DNA from 4 places in the Lysinibacillus sp. FJAT-14222 genome. Region 2 is predicted to be linked to each of the others. Evidence: riboswitches for the same ligand, from Rfam matches in the RefSeq annotation. Region 2 holds a riboswitch; each other region holds the start of a gene.

Region 1 (3,176 bases), on a different contig from region 2:
TTGTAACGATAATTGAATGCTCAATTTGGGCAACTAATGATTTGTCTGGCGTAATGAATGTCCAGCCATCACCAGCTTCCACAATATGCTCCGCTTTCGCTGAGATGAAGGGCTCGACGGCAAGCACCATGCCTTCCTTCATAATTGTAGAATCCCATGCATCATAATAATTTAAAATATGATTTGGCTCATCATGTAAGGAACGACCTAAACCGTGACCAGTTAGGTTCATAATCACTGTTAAATCGTTGGCATATGCTTCACGCTCAACAGCTTTTCCGATTTGGTTTAATTTTGATCCAGCTTTTACTTTTGTCATCGCTCGATCGAAAGCACTTTTAGCTACGCGACACAGCTTTTCTTTATCTTCGTAGCCTTCACCAACTACAAATGAAATGCCAGTATCTGCAAAGTAGCCATTTAATGAACCAGATACATCTATGTTTACGATATCTCCATCTTTAATCACACGTTTACCTGGAATACCATGCGCCACTTCCTCATTAACACTAATACATGTATATCCTGGGAAATCATACTCCCCTTTAGGTCCAGAAACTGCTCCTGCTTCAGCAAACATACGGCCTGCAATTTCATCTAGCTCAAGTGTTGTTACACCTGGTTTTGTAGCTGCCTGCATTGCTTCACGAATTTCAGCACAAATACGGCCGATTTTTTTAAAGGCTTCAATCTCTTCTTGCGTTTTTACAATCATTTTTAACGTCCCTTTCATCTAATATCTACTATTTAATATAACATAACTTTCTATGCATAAAACGCTAAACGCTTTAAATATTATATGCCATCTTACATTGTAAAGTGCTGAAAATAGGCTCATTACCGTAACGTAGGGGTGATTTCCGTTCCGACTGGGCGCTTTCCTGGGGGCGTCCGATGAGCCGCTTTTGTTGTTGCTGTCGCTACGCTTTCGCACAGAAAACATCCGCTGCGCTCCAGGGTCTCGGGTCAACAGATGTTTTTTGCGCGAAAGCGAAGCGGCAGCGGCACCGATGTTGGTCACGAAGGCGTTATCACAGGATGTGATGGTTTTAGCCTTCGTTCCTCTATCGCTGATCCCCAAGGAGTCGCCCAGTCGTAACGAAGATCAACTTATTTGCATGACATAAATATACGCAATCCCTAACCTAGCTAAAAAAGCAACAATCCTACATTCAATTTAATAAAAATAAAAACCCTCCACTCATGTGAAGGGCATAATAGTTATGATTTTCGTTGCATTAATTGAGGAGCTGCTGTGAATAACAGAACACCCACAATTGCTGTTAAAATTGTTGCTGGTAGCATATATGTTCCATTATAAATGATGGAATAAATCCACGCATTTTGATCTCCAGCATACTCTGAGAAAAATACAGCGCCCGCAATGGTATGTGCTGCATATCGTAAAAATCCTGCTAATACAGTTCCTAGAATAATATAAAGTGCCATTTTCTTTTTGTTTAAATTTTTAGCAGCCTCGAGTACTGGTCGGCGAACAACGGCCGCTAAACCAACTACTGTGAAGGCAACACCATAATCGAGTAATCCTTGAAGCCAATGTATAATAAAGGCACCAAACATTGTTTGCATAACACCAATAAGTAAGCCTGTTGTCAGACCTGGCATAAGACCCCAACGAAATGCCATTAACATTATTGGCACCATCACTAGACTAACAGAGCCTCCTTGTGCCCATACTTGGAAGGAAACCTGATCGAGCACAAGGCCAATCGCTGCGAATATCGCAATTTCCACAAGCATTAAAAGTCTTTTTTTGTCCATAATTATTCTCTCCTTTGTTCCGATGTAGGATACAAGAGCAGGAATAGAAAACTGTTGGCAAATATGTCCCTATCTGGCATCAAAAAGGCTTAATCTCCATTCATCATGTTTTTAGTAGCTGAATAAAGATAAAAAACGATGCCAGGACAGAGCCTCACATCGTAAAAGTGTCGGTTTCTATCCACATCCCTACGCAAGTGTTAACTTACAGGTTCAAAGAGTCAAGGCATTACGTGCCCAGTCTCAGCTGACATCATCAGCTCCCCTTGTGGTCGTTACATCTTAATTTATTTGAACAATCTCATTGTACGCAAACACTGTTATGATTACAACCTCTTCCACATTATTTTTTGAAACTTTGCTGTTTTTCATGCGTAAATATTAAAAAAGGAGGTACAACTATGGAGAACCAAAAAATTTTATCTGCGTTTAGTTATCTCAGTATTTTTTTCGCCCCTTTTATTGTGCCATTAGTTGTTTACTTTATTTCAAAAGATAGCTACGTAAAGAGTCACTCTATTCGAGCACTAATATCACATTTAATTCCAGTCGGATTCGGAATTATCTTATTTGCAGTCTTTGTCATCTCAACCTTTTCATTTAACACTTTTGACCCAGATTCAAGTAGCAGTACTTTTCTTATTATTTGGTTTGCTTCATTCGCAATTTACTTACTCGTTTCAATAGGAATTCTTATTTGGAATATTGTTCAAGCTGTTCGCGTTATCCGATAATGTTATATTCGAACTAAACAAATAGTACCAATAGTTAAAGGAGCTGTTATTTTATGAAAGTATCTAAAGTTGTCAAAACCGCCGTAAAATTAGCACCTATCGTTATCCCAATTGTAAAAAAAGTAATCGCTACAAAGAAAGGAACGACTCCTAACGTAACTAAAAAATAACAAAAGGGCGTATTTCCATATAACGGAGATACGCCTTTTCACTTTATTTCACTTCAAAATATGTTTGACTATGACCATTCATTGTTTTTTCGACATGCAGAACTGCGGGCATTGTAGCTTTTAGCTCTGCAACGTGTGATATGACACCAATCATGCGTCCAGAATCTTGTAAATCAATGAGAGTGTCAATCGCCTTATTTAATGCTTCTTCATCGAGAGAACCAAAGCCCTCATCAATAAACATCGTTTCAATGCGGATGTTACCTTGAAAGCTTTGAATCACATCTGCCATACCAAGGGCAAGACTTAATGATGCATTAAACTTTTCTCCACCTGATAATGTTTTCACATCTCGTAATTGATCCGTATAGGCATCATATACATCTAACCCAAGCCCACTTTGCTTTGCATGCTTTTCTAATCGATCCGAACGTCGTAGCTCAAATTGACCATTCGATAAATGATATAGACGAACATTCGCTGCCTCTGT
Region 2 (3,176 bases):
CAGGTCCTTTACTTTCATCCATAATTGGTGATGCCATATACAACCATACAATGTTTAGATTGCTAGGAATCTTCCCTTGTATTTCTTTTAATGTATAAGGTTTGTTAAAAGATACGGCAACTTCTGCAACGTGATTCTCCATTTGCGAAATTTCACCTAGTTCGTTTTGTACACCGTCATGGTATTTTTTTATGGATGGGTGATAAAATGTCGCAAATTTAGTCTTTGTCTGTTTATCGTACTCATAGAACTCTGTATCAGACCAATAAAATCCTGGTGTTAACTCGTTCTTGTCAATTTTGCCTCGAAACCATCCAAATGAACTTGTAAGTGTGCTCCATTGAACTACATAACCGTTAATATTCTTAGAACGGTTTGTGATAATGTTTCCACCAAACATTGATGAATTACTTACCGTTACTTGAGAGTCGACTTGAATATTAGGTTCTGCAATGTCATTATGTAAAAAAAGATGTTCTTTAAGTCTTTTAGAACTTTCCGTTGCAAAGTAGGAACCAGTTTTATAAAAGACGGGTAAGAGAATTAATATTACAATAATTGAAGTGATGATAATTTTTAGTAGTTGTTTTCGTTTAGCCTTTTTTAAAGCGTTATTTAACGAAGTTTCCATTCATGTTTACCTCCTATTTTTGAGTGAATAAATTTACGTGCACGATATAATTTTTGCTTGACGCTATCTACTTGAATATCCAACAAAGTAGCAATTTCTTCATATGAAAAATCATAGTAATACTTTAAAAAGAATATTTCTTTATATTCTTTTTTAATGTCTTTTAACAAATAGAAAATTTCATCCTTATTTAGCAATGTCTCAAAATGATAATCGGTGTGTTGGAGCTTTGAATATATTTCCTCAGTGATGTAAATGTTTTTCTGCTCCTTTTTCCTTTTCAAGTCAATATATTGATTAAGTGAAACTCTAAAAAACCATGGGCGTATATTGCTTTCTGTGAGGCTATCTAACAACGTATAAATTTTATAATAGGTGGTTTGAATTATATCTTCCGCATCCTCTTTTTTGGCTCCTTTCGCTAGTAATAGATTGAACACTTCCTCTCCTAAATGGATTAGATAGGAGGTTAGTTCATTTTCTTTTTTCATTGCTGATCCTCCTTACTCTTATACAACGAATGAGTGATCACAAATGTATACACTTAATTATAAAGTTTATTTTGGGATAAGGGCTATGTCTGACATTGCTTTCTGAAATGACATGACAATATAATGCTTTAACATGAAAGAGACCCTTGTCATTTACAGATAGATATGGGTATAATAATCACGAAAAGTTCATATGGAAAGAATGTAGGGGGGCTGGTAGTTGCCAGCTGAGATTGTGTCCGATAGACGCTGACCCTTTGAACCTGATTTGGCTCGTACCAGCGTAGGGAACATCTATTCAAAAAAAGAAAATTTTTGATACTGATTGTAAAACGTCTGGGAGGAATTCCTAGGCGTTTTTTATGTTACAAGAATTGTTGTATGCACAAAGCTTAGGTGCAGACATACCGTGAATACGCTTTCTTCTGGTTACACATTCATTCATGAACACTTTCAAATTACTTACTGGGAGGATTCAGCATGAAAAAATGGTTATTGATCCTGTTGGCTGCGCTTTTAACATTAGTGGGCTGTAGTGAAAAGGAGGATAAAAAGGATACTAAGGAATTAACAAAAGTCTCGGTAGTTCTTGACTGGACACCGAACACAAATCACACAGGTTTATATGTAGCGAAAAAACTTGGCTACTTTAAGGAACAGGGCTTAGATGTTGATATTTTATTACCTGGTGAAGCAGGTGCAGATCAGCTTGTGGCGTCTGGTAAGGCTCAGTTTGGTGTAAGCTATCAGGAAGGGATTACACAGGCACGTGTGCAAGATGTACCTTTAGTATCGATCGCAGCGATTATTCAACATAATACTTCTGGCTTCGCATCCATTGCATCAAAAGGCATTACGTCACCTAAGGATTTTGAAGGTAAAACATACGGTGGCTGGGGTGCACCGCTTGAACAAGCAGTACTACAATCACTTATGCAAACAGAAAATGCGGATATTAATAAGTTAGATATCGTCAATGCAGGCGATATCGATTTCTTCACAATGATGAAAAAAGATATTGATTTTGCGTGGATTTATTATGCAGTGACAGGTATTGAAGCAGAACTTCGTGGCGAAAAGCTGAACATGCTTTATTTAACAGATTATAGTGATCTGTTAGATTATTACACACCTGTACTTGCTACAAACGAAAAAATGATTAAGGATGATCCTAAGACAGTCAAAGCATTTGTCGCTGCTGCAGCAAAGGGCTATGAATATGCGATAAATCACCCAAGTGAGGCAGCTGATATTTTACTAGAAGCGGTACCTGATTTAGATAAAGACCTTGTGCATAAAGGTCAGGAGTGGCTAGCAGATAAGTATCAAGATGACGCTCCTCAATGGGGCGAGCAAAAACTTACTGTTTGGGAAAACTACGCGAAATGGATGGAAAGCAACAAAGTTTTAGAGGGCGAATTTAACGCAGAACAAGCATTTACAAATGACTTTTTACCAAAAAAGGAGACAAAGTAATATGGCAAACTCATTAATAAGTGTACAAATTATCCCGAAAACTGAAAAATATGAAGATGTGATCCCATTTGTCGATGCAGCGATTGCGGTTATTGATGCATCAGGGGTGAAATATGAAGTTCACCCACTAGAAACAACAATGGAAGGTGAACTATCGACTTTGCTACTAATCATTGAAAAAATGAATGACAAAATGATTGAGCTTGGTGCTATTAATGTGATTACGCAAGTGAAAATTTTATATCAGCCAACTGGTATTACAATGGGAACCTTAACGGAAAAATATCAGTGATGAAGCAAGCAATAAAACAAGGAAGGACGATATTTTTTATCGCCTTCCTCTTATTCATATGGGAACTAATTGTCCGCTTTGCAGACGTTCCACATTGGCTATTGCCCGCGCCAAGTGCCATTTTGATGGAGGGCTTTCAATCGTATGACACGTTTGTGCCGCATGCTTTAGCAACTGTTCAATTAGCACTTCTAGGCCTTGCCATTGGGATATTGTGTGGGCTAACGGTTGCCGTGTTATTACATCGTTTTACGTTTATTCGGGAGCTATTTTATCCTATTCTCAT
Region 3 (3,176 bases), on a different contig from region 2:
TGAAGTTAATGGATAAAGAAGTTGTATCAGATGAACGCTACTATCCTACTGAAGAACAACGCGACACATTAGAGGTATATAAAAATTTAGGCCCAGATTATTTAGGCAAATACAATGAGCTGTTTTTAGAATTTAAAATGAGTATACGATAACCTATTTAAAGCTGTTCTTACGTTACTAACGTTGAGAACAGCTTTTTTCGTTTAGCGCTGGAGGTAAACTTCTAGAGGAAAACTGGGGGCAGTATTTGTTTAACAAAAAGAATCCCCACAACTTTACTAGCAATTTCTCTTATTTCAGACTTCTAGTCAATAGCAAACGTACAAGCCTTGTGGTAGACTGTAGTATATTTGATTAAAAAGGGGGTATTCGATGACCCAGCAGAAGTCTAATAAGGCGGCTTTGTATATTTTAATGTTTAATATGTTTATCGCAATGGGGAGTATTGGAATTATTATTCCTGTCATGCCTGAATATTTAAAACTATTTGGTGCTGCAGGACAAATTCTTGGCATGTTGATTGCAACGTTCGCCTTGGCACAATTCGTTTTTTCTCCAATTGCTGGGAATCTTTCGGATCAATACGGTCGAAAAAATCTCATTATTTTCGGTCTTATAGTGACAGGACTTGCACAAATTGGTTTTGGGCTTTCTACAGATGTGTGGATGCTCTTCTTGGCACGCTTTTTAGGTGGCCTTGGATCTGCATTTGTGGCACCTCCTATAATGGCTTTTGTGGCAGACGTCACGACTTATGAGGAACGAGGTAAAGGAATGGGTATGCTAGGGGCAGCAATGTCCTTTGGTTTTATGATTGGACCAGGCATCGGTGGATTCCTCTCAAAAGTTAGCTTGCATTTTCCATTTTATACTGCTGGATGTGCAGCTATCTTAGCAGCTATTTTATCGTTCTTTTTATTACCTGCTACAAAACCAAACACAGCGAAAAAAGCGCAGAAGCAAGATAATCTTGCAAAGCAAATGGTCCGTTCAGTCCGAATGCCTTATTTTGTCATGCTAATTATCATGCTTGTTTTCTCATTCGGAATCGCTAACTTCCAAACAACATTATCATTATTTGTTACAGACAAGTTTAATTACACACCTACAGATATCGCTATTATATTAGTTGTAGGTGGCGCTTTTGGTGTTATTGTACAAATATTTGTTATTACACCGCTGTTTAATCGATTCGGCGAAATGAAAGTAGTGTTAGTCAATTTATTTATTGCATCCGTTTCGATTTTCTTAATATTATTCGCATCTGGCTTTGCACTTATTTTAATTGTAGCGACAATCTTCTCTACAGCTACGACATTGATTCGTCCAGCTGTCAACACACTGATTTCAAAGCTTGCTGAAAATGAACAAGGCTTTGCAGCTGGTCTCAACAATGCATATATGAGTCTTGGTAATATGATTGGTCCAGCTTTAGCAGGTTTATTATTCGATTGGAATATGAACAGTCCTTATATTTTCGGGTCTATTATTTTAATGGCTTGCTTCTTCCTTGCCCTTATTTGGACAATGAAAAAAGCACCGCATCTAATGCATCCTGATACAAATTAGTCTGAAAAGTTATTGACTATTTTTAGTAGTATACTACATTATTATGTAAAAATTAAATTCTATTATTACCACTAGGGGAGTCTTTAAAAGGCCGAGACGTATATGATCATATACGGACCCTTTGAACCTGATCTAGTTCACACTAGCGGAGGGAAGTGGCGACACTTGCTTTTTAAATATGTAAATGCAAGGCCGCTTCCTATTGTTTTTAGGAAGCGGCTTTTTTTGTCTGGTTTATCAACGATTCACTAAATACTAAAAAGGAGTGGAAATTATGTCAATTCGAAAATTAACAATCATGGCCTTATTAGTAGCAATTGCCGTAGCAGGTTCTACCTTCGTATCTATACCAACGGGAATTGCACGTGCCTACCCTGTACAGCATGCCATTAATGTTATTGGCGCTATTATTCTTGGACCAGTGCCTACTGTTATGGTCGCCTTTGTCACAGCTATTATTCGTATTTTAACAGGCACAGGCTCATTATTAGCTATACCCGGCAGTGTCATTGGTGCTCTATGTGCAGCTCTTGCCTATAAATACAGCGGCAAACAATGGCTCGCAGGTATCGGTGAAATGTTTGGAACAGGTATTATTGCCTCACTCATTGCAGTACCTTACGCACATTTAGTAATGGGGACATCCGTTGCTGCTTTATTTTTCATGCCAGCCTTTTTAACCTCAAGTACCATTGGTGCTATCCTGGGCATTGTCATTGCTAGCAATTTGCGCAAGACTATGTTTGTAACTAATCTTAACACTCTACTTAAATAATGATTTACGGCAATATAAAAACGTTACTTCTTAATGGCAATTAATTAAGAAAGTAACGTTTTTTGTCCAACCAAAATCATTCATACTTCAATGGTAATCCCATTTCATGAGCAATTAATAAAAAATCTTTTTTACTTATTTCAAAATGACCAAATCTGAATTTATAGCCATATTTCGATGTATCTTCTACAAATTCTAAATAATCTAAGATCCTTTTTATTGGTACAGACTTTGCCTCTTTATAAAAGTCTATATCTCTTCTAAAAGGAATAAAATTTTCTGCCATTTGGAACTCGTAAATTCGCTCGTCTTTTACCCTTCCAATTGCGGTAAACTCTCTTACAGGCTCATTACCATCTAGACTTTTTTTAGGAGAATAATAAATGATCCAATCTCCTTTTTGCATTCGTTTCAAAGGTCTCTCTTTGCCATGGCATAACTGGCCGAATCCTCCCTCAACCCCTTTTTGCACATGATTGAGAGATACCACGCCAATCCAATATTTCGTGTCTCTTTCAGTCATAGGAAGAGCTCTCCTTTTATTTTGGGATCATCGTAAACGACTTTATTTTTTCATTTTCAAGAATTAGCCTTTCTTCCAAAATCACTGGATTTGGCAAACCATCCCAAGTAGTCGAAACGATAGCACTACATTTTATATCATCGCCTTCAATATTTTGAATAGTTAATTTAAACCCTTTCGGCATAGGTGACGTGTAAAAATTCTGTATTTCTTTTCTTCCTTTAAAAACTTCACCTTTAAAATTTTTCAATTCCCCATGATCTGCATACATATCAGATAAATCTTGACCCTCTTCTTGTGCTCTTTTTA
Region 4 (3,176 bases), on a different contig from region 2:
CAACTTCTCCAATTGCAACAGGATTTCCAAAATCATTGATAATTTCAACTGTATTACCCGGAGTAGGTTTACCCATTGAACCCATTCTAGCCCCCATTCCTACCATTGTACCAACAAGTAATGTATTTTCTGTTTGTCCATAGCCATCTCGTACTTGTAAATTCAAGACCTCCGAAAATACTTTTATCACTTCGCTATTTAAAGGTTCACCCGCTGACACAGCCTGACGGATTGTACTTAAATTGAAATCTTGTAAATTTTCAAGCGCTGCCATAAATCGATATTCGGTTGGTGTACAGCACAGAATATTAATATTGAATTTTTCAAGCAGCCCAAGATATGTTGCCGCATCAAAGTTACCTTTGTAGACAAATGCTGTTGCACCGCTTCCTAATGTAGCGAGGAACGGACTCCAGATCCATTTTTGCCAGCCTGGAGCTGCTGTTGCCCATACAATGTCACCTTCTTGGACACCTAACCAATTCGGTGCAGTCGTTCTTAAGTGTGCATAACCCCAACTATGTGTATGTACGGCTGCCTTTGGATTGCCCGTAGTACCACTCGTATATGCTAAAAATGCAATGTCTGTACTCTTAGTTGGTGTAGAACTTATATAGGTTGTTGGTTGGCTTTGCATTTTTTCAAGCAACGGCTGCCAAGGTTCATGTGCATAACCAATGACAAATCGCTGTATGTTTTGTAAATTTTCCACATCATTAAATTGTTCAATATAAGGCTCAAATGCAACAACACCTTTTGCATTAGCATGATTGATTCGATATTCAATATCTTTAGTTCTCAGCATTTCTGAGCTTGGGATAATGGTTAAACCTGCCTTTAAGGCAGCAATATATACGATATACGCTTCAACTGACCTCGGCACCATGACTAAAATAACATCACCTTTTGTTAAACCTTGAGATGTAAGTACATGCGCTGCCTGATTCGCCTTTTCAAGTAAAGTAGCATATGTTATGTACTGAATTTCCTCGTCTTCGTTATAAACTATTAATGCATTTTTGGTAGAATCCTTTGCATATTTTTCAATTTCCTCTGAAATGTTATACCATTCTGGTGCAATTAAATCTTGTCTTTTCATGGCAAATGCCCCCTTTTGTTATGCTCATTATAAAACTCAATTTTCATCATTTTCAATGGAAGGTACTCTATTTTAATAAAGTCATGACAACTATCATGCTCTGCTATATGGCATCAGTCACGAATTGGTTCTAAAAAATCTCCCTATTGAACACGAATGAAAAATATGGTACATTTTGGTCAACTAAAAGAATGATTGCAGGGGGACTCACTTAGAGTTGAGAAGGTAAAACCTGACCCTTTGAACCTGTTAGTTAATACTGACGTAGGGAGCAAATCACATCTAATTACTGATGAAGGGCTCTTTTGCGTGTTTTTTTTGCACGAAAAAGAGCCTTTTTTGCACGCTTACGTCCATCCAACAAGGAGGACTTAGATTGATATTTCGTACTATTCGTAAAAAAAATCCACTTATTCACTGTATTACCAATTACGTCGTGGCTAATTTTCAAGCAAATGGCTTATTAGCAATAGGTGCTTCTCCAGTCATGGCTGATGACAGTCATGAGGTTGAAGAAATGGTCACGATTGCCTCAGGCTTATTGATAAATATAGGTACCCTTAATGAGCATATGAAAGAATCAATGTTACTTGCAGGAAAAAAAGCAAATGCTCTTGGCATTCCCATTATTTTAGATCCTGTTGCTGCAGGTGCAACAACTTACCGAAAACAGACGGTACGGCAATTACTGAAGGAAATTAAGTTTGCAGCAATTCGTTGTAATATTGGAGAGCTTGCGGCTATTGCCAATGTAGACTGGCAACAAAAAGGCGTAGATAGTGGTCATGGTTCAATTTCTTTAGAAATAGAGGCAAAGCAAATAGCTCAACTTAATAATTGTATTGTTATTGTGACCGGTGAAAAGGATTTTATTACTGATGGCGAACATCAGCAATGGATTACAGGTGGAAATCCTCAAATGACAGAAGTCACTGGAACAGGTTGCTTATTGAGTGCCATTTGTTGTGCCGCCTACGCCACAGGAAATAAACCCTTTACCCAATTGGTAGATACATTGTCGCTTTATAAAAAAGTGGCAGAACAAGCTGCTTCTTCCACTCAATACATTGGCGATTTTCAAATTGCAGTATTGAATGAACTACACCGGCTTTCCAAGGATGGTGTAGAATGATGCATATTGTAACGACAATTGCAGGTTCAGATAGTGGTGGTGGCGCAGGCATACAGGCTGATTTAAAAACGTTTCAGGAATTAAAGGTATTTGGAACGTCTGTTATTACAGCTTTGACTGCCCAGAACACACTTGGTGTATCGGATGTCCTACCAATTGAAGTTAGCTTCGTTGAGAAACAACTTAAAGCGCTAATCGAGGATTTTTCAATAAGTGCTGTTAAAACAGGAATGTTGTTTTCCTCCGAAATAATTCAATCAATTGCACATATTTTATCCGAAGTAAATATTCCGCTTATTGTTGATCCTGTCATGATTGCAAAAGGTGGCGAAAGCTTATTACAGCAAGAAGCAATTGATGCAATACGTAGTTATTTACTACCTTTAGCAACAATCGTAACACCGAACATACCTGAAGCCGAAACCCTTGCCGGAAAGAAAATCAATTCTTTAGCAGATATTAAAGAAGCAGCTCATGTCTTATTACAAATGGGGGTTCAATGTGTCATTATTAAAGGCGGTCATTTAGCAGATCAATATTATGCGATTGATTATGTATTTTTTCAAGACGGTCGGTCATTTTCCATGCAGTCCTCTCGTATCGCAACAAAAAATACACATGGTACAGGCTGTACGTTTTCCGCTGCATTAACCGCTTTTCTTGGCCGTGGGTTACCTATAGAAGAAGCGATTGAGGAAGCAAAAAAATTTATTCAATTAGCAATTACTCACGATTTATCTATTGGTAATGGTCATGGTCCAACAAATCATTTTGCCTATCAAAACTATAAGGACTCCTGTGAGGTGATCATTCATGAAACGTAACGATCTACAGTTATATTTTATTATGGGTACTGGTAATGTTTTAAATAAGAAGCCAATAACCGTTCTAGAGAAGGCTCTACAATCTGGTATTACTATGTTTCAATTCCGTGAAAAAGGACCA

What was found. A riboswitch is a leader RNA that binds a small molecule or an ion and turns the genes downstream of it on or off. The one in region 2 is predicted to bind thiamine pyrophosphate.
Region 1: it holds a riboswitch for thiamine pyrophosphate, as region 2 does, so the genes downstream of both, thiT (energy-coupled thiamine transporter ThiT) here and AN161_RS05940 (ABC transporter substrate-binding protein) in region 2, are expected to answer to the same signal.
Region 3: it holds a riboswitch for thiamine pyrophosphate, as region 2 does, so the genes downstream of both, thiW (energy coupling factor transporter S component ThiW) here and AN161_RS05940 (ABC transporter substrate-binding protein) in region 2, are expected to answer to the same signal.
Region 4: it holds a riboswitch for thiamine pyrophosphate, as region 2 does, so the genes downstream of both, thiM (hydroxyethylthiazole kinase) here and AN161_RS05940 (ABC transporter substrate-binding protein) in region 2, are expected to answer to the same signal.

The regions. Positions count from the first base shown of each region.
Region 1 is NZ_LIYL01000061.1:43,567-46,742, forward strand. It holds gene map (type I methionyl aminopeptidase) at 1-715, opposite strand, end outside; gene thiT (energy-coupled thiamine transporter ThiT) at 1,222-1,782, opposite strand; TPP riboswitch at 1,952-2,059, opposite strand; gene AN161_RS25510 (DUF4870 domain-containing protein) at 2,184-2,516, shown strand; gene AN161_RS25515 (SMC family ATPase) at 2,730-3,176, opposite strand, start outside.
Region 2 is NZ_LIYL01000012.1:17,494-20,669, forward strand. It holds gene AN161_RS05930 (sigma factor regulator N-terminal domain-containing protein) at 1-631, opposite strand, end outside; gene AN161_RS05935 (RNA polymerase sigma factor) at 616-1,122, opposite strand; TPP riboswitch at 1,319-1,429, shown strand; gene AN161_RS05940 (ABC transporter substrate-binding protein) at 1,603-2,598, shown strand; gene AN161_RS05945 (thiamine-binding protein) at 2,600-2,890, shown strand; gene AN161_RS05950 (ABC transporter permease) at 2,890-3,176, shown strand, end outside.
Region 3 is NZ_LIYL01000024.1:137,571-140,746, forward strand. It holds gene AN161_RS12730 (ABC transporter substrate-binding protein) at 1-152, shown strand, start outside; gene AN161_RS12735 (MFS transporter) at 373-1,569, shown strand; TPP riboswitch at 1,633-1,740, shown strand; gene thiW (energy coupling factor transporter S component ThiW) at 1,844-2,344, shown strand; gene AN161_RS12745 (EVE domain-containing protein) at 2,421-2,867, opposite strand; gene AN161_RS12750 (hypothetical protein) at 2,884-3,176, opposite strand, start outside.
Region 4 is NZ_LIYL01000001.1:75,014-78,189, reverse strand. It holds gene AN161_RS00265 (acyl--CoA ligase) at 1-1,099, opposite strand, end outside; TPP riboswitch at 1,289-1,387, shown strand; gene thiM (hydroxyethylthiazole kinase) at 1,476-2,231, shown strand; gene thiD (bifunctional hydroxymethylpyrimidine kinase/phosphomethylpyrimidine kinase) at 2,231-3,055, shown strand; gene thiE (thiamine phosphate synthase) at 3,045-3,176, shown strand, end outside.